DNA from 2 places in the Flexivirga aerilata genome. Region 1 is predicted to be linked to the other one. Evidence: predicted binding sites of a transcription regulator. Region 1 holds the regulator's gene; the other holds the start of a gene.

The links. The regulator HrcA, encoded in region 1, represses chaperone genes, less so after heat shock. The targets are predictions, from matches to a motif close to TTNGCACTCGNNNNNNNCGAGTGCNAA.
Region 2: the regulator HrcA is predicted to act here: its motif matches at 3,685-3,711, upstream of groL (chaperonin GroEL).

What each region holds. Positions count from the first base shown of each region.
Region 1 is NZ_JABENB010000002.1:570,240-576,637, reverse strand. Features, by position in the region: gene HJ588_RS14545 (ArsR/SmtB family transcription factor) at 1-623, shown strand, start outside; gene HJ588_RS14540 (16S rRNA (uracil(1498)-N(3))-methyltransferase) at 624-1,361, opposite strand; gene dnaJ (molecular chaperone DnaJ) at 1,358-2,485, opposite strand; gene hrcA (heat-inducible transcriptional repressor HrcA) at 2,507-3,592, opposite strand; gene HJ588_RS14525 (DUF3097 domain-containing protein) at 3,721-4,596, shown strand; gene HJ588_RS14520 (NUDIX hydrolase) at 4,604-5,521, shown strand; gene nadA (quinolinate synthase NadA) at 5,635-6,398, shown strand, end outside.
Region 2 is NZ_JABENB010000001.1:133,787-140,184, forward strand. Features, by position in the region: gene HJ588_RS00660 (potassium transporter Kup) at 1-1,564, opposite strand, end outside; gene groL (chaperonin GroEL) at 1,930-3,561, opposite strand; gene HJ588_RS00670 (acyl-CoA dehydrogenase family protein) at 3,860-5,002, opposite strand; gene HJ588_RS00675 (3-hydroxyacyl-CoA dehydrogenase NAD-binding domain-containing protein) at 4,999-6,398, opposite strand, start outside.

The DNA.
Region 1 (6,398 bases):
CCGGGGTGAGCGCGGCGACGGCGAGCGGTCACCTGCGCAAGCTGCTCGACGGCGGCCTGGTGCGGGTGGAGGCGAGCGGCCGGCACCGCTACTACTACCTGGCGAGCGCGCAGGTCGCGGCCGCGTTCGAGGCGCTGGTCGCGATGACGCCGCTGCCGCCGGTCACCTCGCTGCGGCAGGGCACCCGCCTGCAGCGGTTGCGCACCGCGCGCACCTGTTACGACCACTTCGCGGGCCGGCTCGGCGTGTCGCTCACCGAGGCGCTCATCGCCGACGGGGTGCTGCGTCCGCTGGACGGCACCTGCGACACCCGCCGCGACGGCGACCGGCTGTCCGCGCCGATCGAGCAGCCGTCCTTCGAACTCGGACCGCGCGCGGCGACCGCGCTACGCGCCTGGGGCGTCGACCTCGAGCAGGTGCAGCGGGCGAGCCGCCCGGTGCTGCGCTTCTGCCTCGACTGGACCGAGCAGCGCCATCACCTCTCCGGCGGCCTCGGCGCGGCGATCCTGCGCACCGCCCGCGACAACGACTGGGTGCGCCCGGGTCCGCGTCCTCGCGAGCTCGCGATCACCGACGCCGGCACCGCCGCGTTCGCCGGGCTGGCGCCGCAGCTCGCCGGCTGACTACCACTCCCGCGCGAGGAGTATGGCGAGAGCCGCGGGCCCGGCACTCGACGCGCGCAGCACGGTCGGCCCGAGGCGGGCGGTCACTCCGCCCGCTGCCTCGAACGCCGCGAGCTCCTCGGGCGAGATCCCGCCCTCGGGACCGACGACCAGCAGCACCTCGCCGGCATCGGGCAGCTCGACCTCCCGCAGCGGCCGGGTCGCGTCCTCGTGCAGCACGATCAGCGCATCCGCCGCGCCGGCACGCGACACGGCGCCGCCCCCGGACACCACGGGCTCGACGGCCGGCACGGTCGGTCGCCTCGACTGCTTGCTCGCTGCGAGCACGAGCGACTCCCACTTGCGGCGGGCCTTCTCGGCCTTGTCGCCCCGCCACTGCACGATGCTGCGCGCTGCCTGCCACGGCACGACACCGTCGACGCCGAGCTCGGTCGCGGACTCCACCGCCTGCTCGTCGCGGCCGCCCTTCGCGAGCGCCTGCATCAGCACGAAACGTGTTGCGGGCACTGGGCTTTCGCCGATCTCGGCGACTCGCACGGTGAGTTCGTCGCGAGCTGCGGCGACGACCTCACCCACCGCCACCCGCCCCGAGCCATCGGCGACCTGCACCGTCTCGCCGGCGCCGATCCGCCGCACGACCGCGGCGTGACGCGCCTCGTCGCCGAGGACCCGTATCACGTCACCGACCCCGGCACCCTCCAGGGCGCCGGGGCCGGTGAAGAAGAGCGGAGCGGTCACTTGGCCTGGAAGGCGTCGCGCAGCTTGCCGAACAAACCCTTCTCGACACGGCCGAAGCGTGCCTCCGGCCGCTCCTCGCCGCGCTCCTTGGCGAACTGCCGGAGCAACTCCTCCTGCTGCGGGTCGAGCTTGGTGGGCACCCGCACGTTGGCGTGGACCATCAGGTCGCCGCGCTGCTGGGTGCGCAGGTGGGTCACGCCCAGCCCGCGCAGGGTGATGACATCGCCCGGCTGGGTGCCCGCCTCGATCGCGACGTCCTGCGTGCCGTCGAAGGTCTCCAGCGGCAGCGAGGTGCCCAACGCCGCTGCGGTCATGGGGAGTTCGACCGAGCAGTGCAGGTCGTCGCCCTGTCGCTGGAACATCGGGTGCTTGCGCACCCGCACCTCGACGTAGAGGTCACCGGCCGGGCCGCCGCCCGGACCGACCTCGCCCTCGCCGGTCAGCTGGATGCGGGTGCCGCTGTCGACACCGGCCGGCACCTTGACCGAGATCGTGCGCCGGTCGCGCACGCGGCCCTCGCCGGAGCAGTTGAAGCAGGGGTCGTCGATGATGTCGCCGTAGCCGCGGCACGCCTGGCAGGCTCGCGCGGTCATCACCTGGCCGAGGAACGAGCGCTGCACCTGCTGCACCTGTCCCGAGCCGTGGCAGATCTCGCAGGTGTGCCGGCCCGTGCCGGGCCGGGCACCGTCACCGTGGCAGACGTTGCAGACGACCGCGGTGTCGAAGGTCAGCTCCTCGGCGCCCCCGAAAACCGCTGTGCCCAGCTCGATCTCGACGCCGATGAGCGCGTCCTGCCCACGCTGCTCGCGTGAGCGCGGACCCATGCCGCCGGCGGCGGTGCCGCCGAAGAACGCGTCCATGATGTCGCTGAACGAGAAACCCTGGCCGAAGCCGGCCGCGCCCGCGGCACCGGCATAGGGGTCGCTGCCCATGTCGAAGGCACGCCGCTTCTCGGGGTCGCCCAGCACGTCATACGCCTGGGAGATTTTCTTGAACTGGTCGGACGCCTCCTCCGTGGGGTTCACGTCGGGGTGCAGTTTGCGCGCCAGCTTGCGGTAGGCGCGCTTGATCTCTTCCTGGGTGGCGTTCTGTGCGACACCGAGGTCACCGTAGTAGTCGTTCACGAAAGTCCTTGCAACAGAAGGTTATTGGTTGAGTATGTCGGTGACGTAGCGAGCGACCGCCCGCACCGCCGCCATGGTCGTGGGGTAATCCATCCGGGTGGGGCCGAGCACGCCGAGACCGGCCACGCTGCCGGCCGTGTAGGACGTGGTGACCACCGAGGTGCCGGTGAGGCCGGCGACGGTGTTCTCGGCGCCGATCCGCACCGAGACGCCGTCGGCGATCTGCTGCCCGTCCATTTGCGCGAGCAGCCGCAGCAGCACGACGTGCTCCTCCAGCGCCTCCAGCACCGGCCCGATCGTCATCGGGAAGTCGTTGCTCGACCGGGCCAGGTTGGCCGTGCCGGCGAGCATCACCCGCTCCTCGCGCTCCTCGGCGAGGACCGCCGCGATCTCCCGCACCAGCGCGGCCTGCACGTCACGGTGGTCGCCGGGATCCCCGATACCGCCGCCATCGCCGGCACCCCCGCCATCCGCCGTGCCGCCGCCGAGCTCGCCCGCCCACTCGCGCAGAGCAGTCGACGCCGCGGGCCGGCGCAGCCCCGAGCTGCGCTCGTTGATGGCACTGCGCAGCGCGCCGACGAGGGTGTCGCCCTCGGCGACGGTGAGCGGACGCGGCAGGTCCAGCACCCGCTGCTCCACCTGCCCGGTCGACAGGATGACGACGAGCATCACCTTGTCGGCCGCCATCGTCACCAGCTCCAGGTGCCGGACCGTCGCGGTGTTGAGCGACGGATACTGCATGACCGCCGCCTGCCCGGTCAGCGACGACAGCAGCCGGGTGGTGCGTGAGATCACGTCGTCGAGGTCGACCGACTGGCCGAGGAAGGTGCGGATCGCGGTGCGTTCGGCCCGCGACAGCGGCTTCACCTCGCTGAGCTTGTCGACGAACATCCGGTAGCCGGCGTCGGTCGGGATGCGGCCGGCCGACGTGTGCGGCGCGGCGATCAGCCCGTCGTCCTCGAGCGCGGCCATGTCGTTGCGCACGGTGGCCGCACTGACGCCGAGCTTGTGCCGCTCGAGCAGCGCCTTCGAGCCCACCGGCTCCGAGGTCGACACGAAGTCCTGCACGATCGCGCGCAGCACTTCGAGCCTGCGGTCCTCGCTCATGTCCACCTCCCACGGTGTCGCCGTCAACGTGCAACGCTGATTGGCACTCAGGTATGCCGAGTGCCAAGTCTACGTGCTCGGGAGTCGTTCCCCGGAATGCGCCGGACCGCGCACTAATGTTTGGCCCCGTGAACGACAGATACGGTGCCGACGTGCTCTCCGGCGACTGGAAGGCACCGCCCCGCGGACGCTCCCAGCAGATCCCGGCCGAGCGCGACCTGGTCGTCGAGGAGGTCGAGACCGGCTGGTGCGGCGCGATCGTGGGCGTCGAGAAGGCCGGCGGCATGCGGGTGGTGCACCTCGAGGACCGGCACGGCAGGGTGCGGGCCTTCCCACTCGGCCCGGGCTTCCTGATCGACGGCGCGCCGGTCGAGCTGGTCCCGCCGGCCTCCCCCGACGCCGGCCGGCTGGCCGCGGCACGCGAGGCCGCGAGCCGGACCGCCAGCGGCTCGCGCGCGGTCGCCGACGCCCCCGCGCGCGTCGCCCGCGGGTCTCGCATCTTCGTGGAGGGCCGGCACGACGCGGAGCTGGTGGAGAAGGTGTGGGGCGCCGACCTGCGCGTCGAGGGCGTGGTCGTCGAGCAACTCGACGGCGTCGACGACCTGCGCGCGGTCATTCGTGACTTCGCGCCGACGGCGCAGCGGCGCATGGGCGTGCTGGTCGACCACCTGGTGCCCGGCACGAAGGAGCAGCGCATCGTCGACGACGCTCTCGCCATACCGGAGGCACGGGAGGACGTGCTCGTGCTCGGGCATCCGTATGTCGACGTGTGGCAGTCGGTCCGGCCGGAACGCCTGGGCTGGGAGCAGTGGCCCGTCATACCGCGCGGAACGTCTTGGAAACACGGCATTCTCGCCGAGCTCGGCTGGCCGCACGCCAATCAGGCCGATGTCGCGCAGGGCTGGAAGCGCATCCTCGGCACCGTGCGCACCTATGCCGACCTGCAGCCCGAGCTCCTCGGCCGCGTCGAGGAACTCATCGACTTCGTCACCGCGAACGGCTGACCGCCCGATGACCGATGCGGGGCTCTCGGCCGAGCTGGTTGCCGTGGTGATGACCGTCGACCGCGGCCGGCCGTTCGTCGTCGCGAGCGGCGAGCCACCGGCGCTGCCGGCCGGGCCGCTCCGCGCGGACGAGGAGTCCCTGCAGGCCGGGGTGCGCGAATTTGCGCGCGAACACATGGGATTCGAGCTCGGGTATGTCGAGCAGCTCTACACGTTCGCCGACCTCGGGCGCTTCACCGACGGGCGCCGGGTCGTCTCGATCTCCTACCTCGGCCTCACCCGGGCGGACATCTCCGGCAGTGAGCGCCCGACCGACTGGTCCGCGCTCTACGACCTGTTGCCGTGGGAGGACCGTCGCCACCTCGACTCCGACGCCGGCACCACCGACCGTCTCGGCGAGGAGCTGGAGGCGGCGCTCAGGCGGTGGGCCGGCGACGACGCCGACCGTCTCGAACGCTGCCGATTCCTCTTCGGCTACGACGACCGGGCCTGGCGTCCCGACCTCGCGCTGCAGCGTTACGAGCTCCTGTGGGAGACCGGCCTCGTCGCCGAATCTCCAAGCGCCGCAAAGATTTCCGCGCTCACCGCCGGGCCGATGCTGCACGACCACCGACGCATCCTCGCGACCGGCCTGTCCCGCCTGCGGGCCAAGCTGCAATACCGCCCGGTGGTCTTCGAACTCATGCCGGAGACGTTCACCCTCGGCGAGCTGCAGGAGACGGTCGAGACGATCGCCGGCCAGCCGGTGCACAAGCAGAACTTCCGCCGCGCGGTCGAGGTGCAGCACGAGCTGGTCGAGTCCACCGGCGAGGTCTCCCACGACACCGGCGGCCGGCCCGCCAAGCTCTACCGCTTCCGCCGCTCGGTCCGGCAGGAGCGCGACCAGGTCGGCACCAAGCTGCCGATCCCGCGCGCCGCCCGCTGACGGCATACACCCCGCCACCGCACACACCCCGTCACCACCCCCTGATCGCCGGTGTTATGCTCACTTCAAGCAAATACTCATTTCGAGCATTTGATCTCCGACGAAGGAGCGCCATGAGCATCACGCAGGACCACCCGGCGTACGACCACGCGGCGGCATACGACGCCGTCCGGCACGTGATCCCCGAGATCGAGTGGGCCATGTATGCCGAGGACATCGAGGCCATCCACCGGCTGAAGCGGGAGCAGGACGCGGTCATCCTGGCGCACAACTACATGACGCCCGAGGTCTTCCACGGCGTCGCCGACATCCGCGGCGACTCGCTCGCTCTCGCCCGGGAGGCCCAGCACGTCGAGGCGGGCACCATCGTGCTGGCCGGCGTGCACTTCATGGCCGAGACCGCCAAGCTGCTCAATCCCGCCAAGCGGGTGCTGCTGCCCGACCTGCGCTCGGGCTGCTCGCTCGCCGAGAGCATCACCTCTGCGGACATCGCCGCGCTGCGCGCGCAGCACCCGGGCGCCCCGGTGGTCACCTACGTCAACACCTCGGCCGCGGTGAAGGCGGCGAGCGACATCTGCTGCACCTCGGGCAACGCCGTCGAGGTGATCAGGTCGCTCGGCGTCGACAAGGTGATCATGATCCCCGACCAATACCTCGCGCGGAACATCGCCGCACTCACCGGCGTCGAGGTCGTCACCCACCCCGGTGCGTGCGAGGTGCACGAGCGCTTCACCCCGCTCGACATCGTCGACATCCGCCAGGGCCACCCCGGTGTGACCGTGCTGGCGCACCCCGAGTGCCCGCCGGAGGTAGTGGCCGAGGCCGACTTCGCCGGCTCGACCGCCGACATGCAGCGGTATGTCGAGACGCAGCGCCC
Region 2 (6,398 bases), on a different contig from region 1:
TGTGCGACACCGCCGAGACGATGAACACCCGCTGGTGGATCACGCTGTTGAACGACGCGTTCTCCCGCAGCGCGATCGGCACCGTCGGCACATCGGGGTGCAGGAAGACGGCGGTGCCGGGCACCTTGGTCACCGGGCACGAATGCAGCCAGTCGAGGAACTCCTCGAGCGGGCCCTCCATCTCGGTGCGCCGCTCGGTGACGACGCGGCTGCCCCGCCGCCAGGTGAGCATCGCCGTCGCGACCGCGGCCGCGATGAGCATCGGCAGCCAGCCACCGTGCACCACCTTGGTCAGGTTGGCGGCGAAGTAGGTCACCTCCAACGACCCGAACAGCACCCCGACGGCCACCAGCCGCCACCGCGGCCACTGCCAGGCGGACTCGGCATACACCAGGAACAGCGTCGTGGTGAGCAGGAAGGTCCCGGTCACCGCCAGGCCGTATGCCGTGGCCAGCTTGTCCGACGAGCGGAACACCACGAGCAGCACGATCACGCCCGCGAACAGCACCCAGTTGACCGCGGGCACGTAGATCTGTCCGCTCTCGCTCTGCGAGGTGTGCCGCACAGTGAGCCGCGGCAGGTAGCCGAGCCGCTCAGCCTGCCGGGACACCGAGTAGGCACCCGAGATGACCGCCTGCGACGCGATCACCGTCGCCGCGGTCGCCAGCACCACCAGCGGCCACTGCAGCGCCGACGGCGCGAGCAGGAAGAACGGGTTGCTGACCGACGACGGCCGCTCCAGGATCAACGCGCCCTGACCGAGGTAGTTGAACGTCAGGCACGGGAAGACCAGGAAGAACCAGGCGCGCCGGATCGGTGACTTGCCGAAGTGACCCATGTCGGCATAGAGCGCCTCGGCGCCGGTGATCGCCAGCACCACCGCGCCCATCGCCACGAACGCGACATACGGACGGTCGACGACGAACTCCACCGCGTATGACGGTGAAAGCCCTTTGATGACAGCCGGATTGGGGATGACCTTCGCCAGGCCGAGGGCACCGATGGTGACGAACCACAACACCATCACCGGCCCGAAGAATCGCCCGACCACCCCCGTGCCGAACCGCTGCACCAGGAAGAGCACGGTGATGATCAGCGCACCCAGCGGCACCACCCAGTCCCGCAGCCCGGGCGCCGGCACCTCCAGGCCCTCGATCGCCGACATCACCGAGATCGCCGGCGTGATCACGCTGTCGCCGTAGAACAGCGACGCGCCGAACACGCCGAGCAGCATCACCAGGCCGAACCGCCGCCCACCGGGCCGCACATGCTGCCGGGCCAGCGCCGCGAACGCCATGATGCCGCCCTCGCCGTCGTTGTCCGCGCGCAGGATGAAGCTGACGTACTTGATGCTGACCACCACGGTGATCGACCAGAAGACCAGCGAGATGACGCCGTACACGTCACTCGGCGTTGCCCGGACGGTGTTGTGGTCGATCGAGAAGACGGTCTGCAACGCGTAGAGCGGACTGGTGCCGATGTCGCCGAAGACGACGCCGAGCGCACCGAGTGCCATCGTGGCGAACCCGGCTCGTGGGTGACCTGACCGGTCGGGGGTGTTCACGAGGCGCCATTGTCCACCAGTTCGCTGCAGGTATGACGAAGGCGGCCGCCCTCCCTTCCGGGAGGACGGCCGCCAACTTTGAAGGTCTCGCTCGATGACTCCCAGCGGAGGCCGGGGTCCCCGCGAAGTATCGGAGCGAGGAACGAGCGGAGAACTTCGTGGGGTGGCTCAGAAACTGTGCCTTCTGGACTTCTTCCTCACCCTCCGCTCCGGCCGGCGGCTACGCTCCTACGTCGCTGCGCCGCCAACCTACGCTGCGGGTTTCGTCAGAAGCCCATGTTTTCTGGGCTTCTTCCTCACCCTCCGCTCCGGCCGGCGGCTACGCTCCTACGTCGCTGCGCCGCCAACCTACGCTGCGGGTTTCGTCAGAAGCCCATGTCGCCCATGCCACCGCTCGGGTCCGCCGGCATCGCCGGGGTCTTCTCCGGCTTGTCGGCGATGACCGCCTCGGTGGTGAGGAACAACGCGGCGATCGAGCCGGCGTTCTGCAGCGCCGACCGGGTCACCTTGGTCGGGTCCGGGATGCCCATCTTGAGCATGTCGCCGTACTCGCCGGTGGCGGCGTTGAGGCCCTCACCGACGGGCAGGGAGCGCACCTTGGCGGCGACGACACCCGGCTCGAGACCGGCGTTGGCGGCGATCTGCTTCAGCGGCGCCTCCGAGGCGACCTCGACGATGTTGGCACCGGTTGCCTCGTCGCCCTTGAGCTCGAGCGCGTCGAACGCACCCTTGCCGGCCTGCAGCAGCGCAACGCCACCGCCGGCGACGATGCCCTCCTCGACCGAAGCCTTCGCAGCGCGGACCGCGTCCTCGATGCGGTGCTTGCGCTCCTTCAGCTCGACCTCGGTGGCCGCGCCGACCTTGATGACCGCAACACCGCCGGCTAGCTTGGCCAGGCGCTCCTGCAGCTTCTCGCGGTCGTAGTCGGAGTCGGAGTTCTCGATCTCGGCGCGGATCTGGCTGACCCGGCCCTGGATCTGGTCGGCGTCGCCGGCACCCTCGACGATGGTGGTCTCGTCCTTGGTGACCACGATCTTGCGGGCCTTGCCGAGCAGGTCGAGGTCGGCGTTCTCCAGCTTCAGGCCGACCTCCTCGGAGATGACCTGGCCGCCGGTCAGGATCGCGATGTCGCCGAGCATGGCCTTGCGACGGTCACCGAAGCCCGGCGCCTTGACGGCAACGGACTTGAAGGTGCCGCGGATCTTGTTGACCACCAGGGTCGACAGGGCCTCACCCTCGACGTCCTCGGCGATGATCGCGAGCGGCTTGCCGGACTGCATGACCTTCTCCAGCAGCGGCAGCAGGTCCTTGATCGAGGAGATCTTGGAGTTGACGATCAGGATGTAGGGGTCGTCGAGCACGGTCTCCATGCGCTCGGTGTCGGTCACGAAGTAACCGGAGATGTAGCCCTTGTCGAAGCGCATGCCCTCGGTGAGCTCCAGCTCCAGGCCGAAGGTGTTGCTCTCCTCGACGGTGATGACACCTTCCTTGCCGACCTTGTCCATCGCCTCGGCGATGAGCTCGCCGACGGACGCGTCGCCACCGGCGGAGATCGCCGCGACGGCCGCGATCTGCTCCTTGGTCTCGACGTCCTTCGACGCCTTGGTCAGCTCGTCCGACACCTTCGCGACGGCCGCCTCGATGCCACGCTTCAGCGCCATCGGGTTGGCGCCGGCGGCAACGTTGCGCAGGCCCTCCTTGACCATGGCCTGCGCAAGCACGGTGGCCGTGGTGGTGCCGTCACCGGCGACGTCGTCGGTCTTCTTGGCGACTTCCTTGACGAGCTCGGCGCCGATCTTCTCGTACGGCTCGTCGAGCTCGATCTCCTTGGCGATGCTCACACCGTCGTTGGTGATGGTGGGGGCACCCCACTTCTTCTCCAGGACGACGTTGCGACCCTTCGGGCCGAGCGTGACCTTGACGGCGTCGGCGAGGGTGTTCATGCCCCGCTCCAGACCGCGCCGGGCCTCCTCGTCGAATGCAATGGTCTTGGCCATGTGCAGTCCAATCCTCACGTGATTGTCGTACGAAGTCAGGTGTATGACGCCCGCGACGGACGAGCCCAGCGCACCGCGGCATTCGGAACCGCGCCGCGCAAGCGGCTCTCGCCATACATCCGATTGTCACTCTCAAGCAGAGAGTGCTAACGCCCATTATTGGCACTCTCCACCCGGGAGTGCAAACGGATCGCGACGGATCGACCCGCTCCCCATCGAGCGGACCACAACCGCACCGAGGGGTACAGCAATGACGGTGTTCTTGCTGTACCCCTCGAAGCGTTGGTGGTCCGGTCGATCAGAATCCCAGCGACCGGCCGACGATCTCCTTCATGATCTCGGTGGTGCCGCCGTAGATCGTCTGGATGCGGGCGTCGGCGTAGGCCTGGGCGATCGGATACTCGGCCATGTAGCCGTAGCCGCCGTGCAGCTGCAGGCCGGCGTCGGCGACCTTCTTCTGCAGCTCGGTCGTCCAGAACTTCGCGCCAGCAGCGTCGGCGACACTGAGCTCGCCGGCGACGTGACGCCGGACGCAGTCGTCGACGAAGACCCGCGCGACCTGTGCCTCGGTGGCCATCTCGGCGAGCACGAACCGGTTGTGCTGGAACTTCCCGATCGGCCGGCCGAACGCCTGGCGCTCACTCGCGTAGTCGAGCGACAGCTGCAGCACCCGCTCGATCGCGGCCGCCGCGATGACCGCGATCGACAGCCGCTCCTGGGGGAGGTTCTGCATCAGCGAGACGAAGCCGCTGCCCTCGGGCCCGAGCAGGTTCTCCTTCGGCACCTTGACGTCGTCGAAGAAGAGCTCGGCAGTGTCCTGCGCGTGCATGCCGAGCTTGTCGAGGTTGCGGCCGCGCTCGAAGCCCTCCATCCCCCGCTCGACGACCAACAGGCTGATGCCCTTGTGCCCGGCGTCCGGGTCGGTCTTGCAGACCACGATCACCAGGTCGGACAGGATCCCGTTGGAGATGAACGTCTTCTGGCCGTTGAGCAGGTAGTGGTCGCCGTGATCCTCGGCGGTGGTCGCGATGCCCTGCAGGTCGCTGCCCGCTCCGGGCTCGGTCATCGCGATGGCCAGGATCTGCTCGCCGCGGCAGACGCCGGGGAGCCACCGCTGCTTCTGCTCGTCGGTGGCCAGCTGCAGGAGATAGGGAATGATGATGTCGTTCTCCAGCGCGATGCCGAGACCGTCGACGCCGAGCTTCACCTGCTCCTCGGAGAACGCGGCGTTGAAACGGAAGTCGTCGGCGCCACCGCCGCCGAACTCCTCCGGCACGGCCATGCCGAGCATCCCGGCCTGACCGGCAGCCAGCCAGACGTCGCGGGAGACCACGCCGTCGGCCCGCCACTTCTCGACGTGCGGCACCGCCTCGCGCTGCAGGAAGGTGCGCGCCGACGCCCGGAACGCCTCGTGATCGTCATCGAAGAGCGTGCGCTTCATACGCCGTCCTCGAAGCGCTCCCCGCGGGCGACCTTGTCCTGCAACAACTTCGGCACCGCGAATCGGTCGCCGTAGGACTTCTGCAGCTCACCGGCGCGACGCACGAACCCGGACAGGCCACCGTTGTAGCCGTTGATGAACTGCAGGACACCACCGGTCCAGGCGGGATAACCGATGCCGAAGATCGAGCCGATGTTGGCGTCACCCACGCTCGTCAGGACGCCTTCCTCGAGACACCGCACCGACTCGAGCGCCTCGACGAAGAGGAACCGCTCCTTGATGTCGTCGAGCGGAATCTGTTGCTCGGCAACGGGAAACAGCTTGGTCAGGCCGGGCCACAGGTCGCCGCGCTTGCCGGCCTGGTCGTAGTCGTAGAAGCCCTTGCCGGCCTTCCGGCCCGGCCGCCCCTGCTCGATCATCGTGTCGATGACCGTGCCCGCAGGGCTCTCGGGCACCGGCTGCCCTTCGGCCCGCAGTGCGTCCTCGGTCGCCTTGCGGATGCGCTGCATGAGCTCGAGGTTGAGCTCATCGCTGATCTGCAGGGTGCCGACCGGGTATCCGGCCTGCCTTGCGGCGCGCTCGAGTGAGGTCGGGTTGACGCCCTCGGCCAGCATCGCCAGCCCCTCGTTGGTGAAGGTGCCGATGACTCGTGAGGTGAAGAAGCCGCGCGAATCCTGCACGACGATGGGCGTTTTGCCGATCTGCAGCACCAGGTCGTATGCCGCGGCCAGCGTCTCGTCGCTGGTCTCGGCGCCGACGATGATCTCCACCAGCTGCATCTTGTCGACCGGCGAGAAGAAGTGCAGCCCGATGAAGTCGGCTGGTCGCTGCACCCCCTTGGCGAGCTCGGTGATCGGCAGCGTCGAGGTGTTGGTGCACAGCACCGCGTCGGGCGCGACGTGATCGACGATCTCGCCGAAGACCTTCTGCTTCAGTGCCGGGTCCTCGAAGACCGCCTCGATGACGGTGTCGCAGCCGGCGAGGGCCGCGGGGTCACCGGTCGGCGTGATGCGGGCGAGCAGCGCGTCGGCCTTCTCCTGGGTGCTGCGCCCACGAGCAATCGCCTTGTCCAGCAAGCCTTTCGAATAGTCCTTGCCCTTCTCCGCCGCGGCGTCGTCGACATCCTTCAGGACCACGTCGACGCCGGCCTTGGCCAGCGAGTAGGCGATGCCGGCGCCCATCATCCCGGCGCCGAGCACGCCCACCTTGCGCGCCTGCCGGGGTGCTGGCCCGGACGGGCGGGAGCTGCCCTTCTTGATCGCCTGCAGGTCGAAGAAGAACGCCTGGATCATGTTCTTGCTGGTCTGACCCGCGGCCAGCTGGGTCAGGTAACGGCTCTCGATGCGGCTGGCCGTGTCGAAGTCGACCTGTGACCCCTCGACCGCCGCCGCGAGGA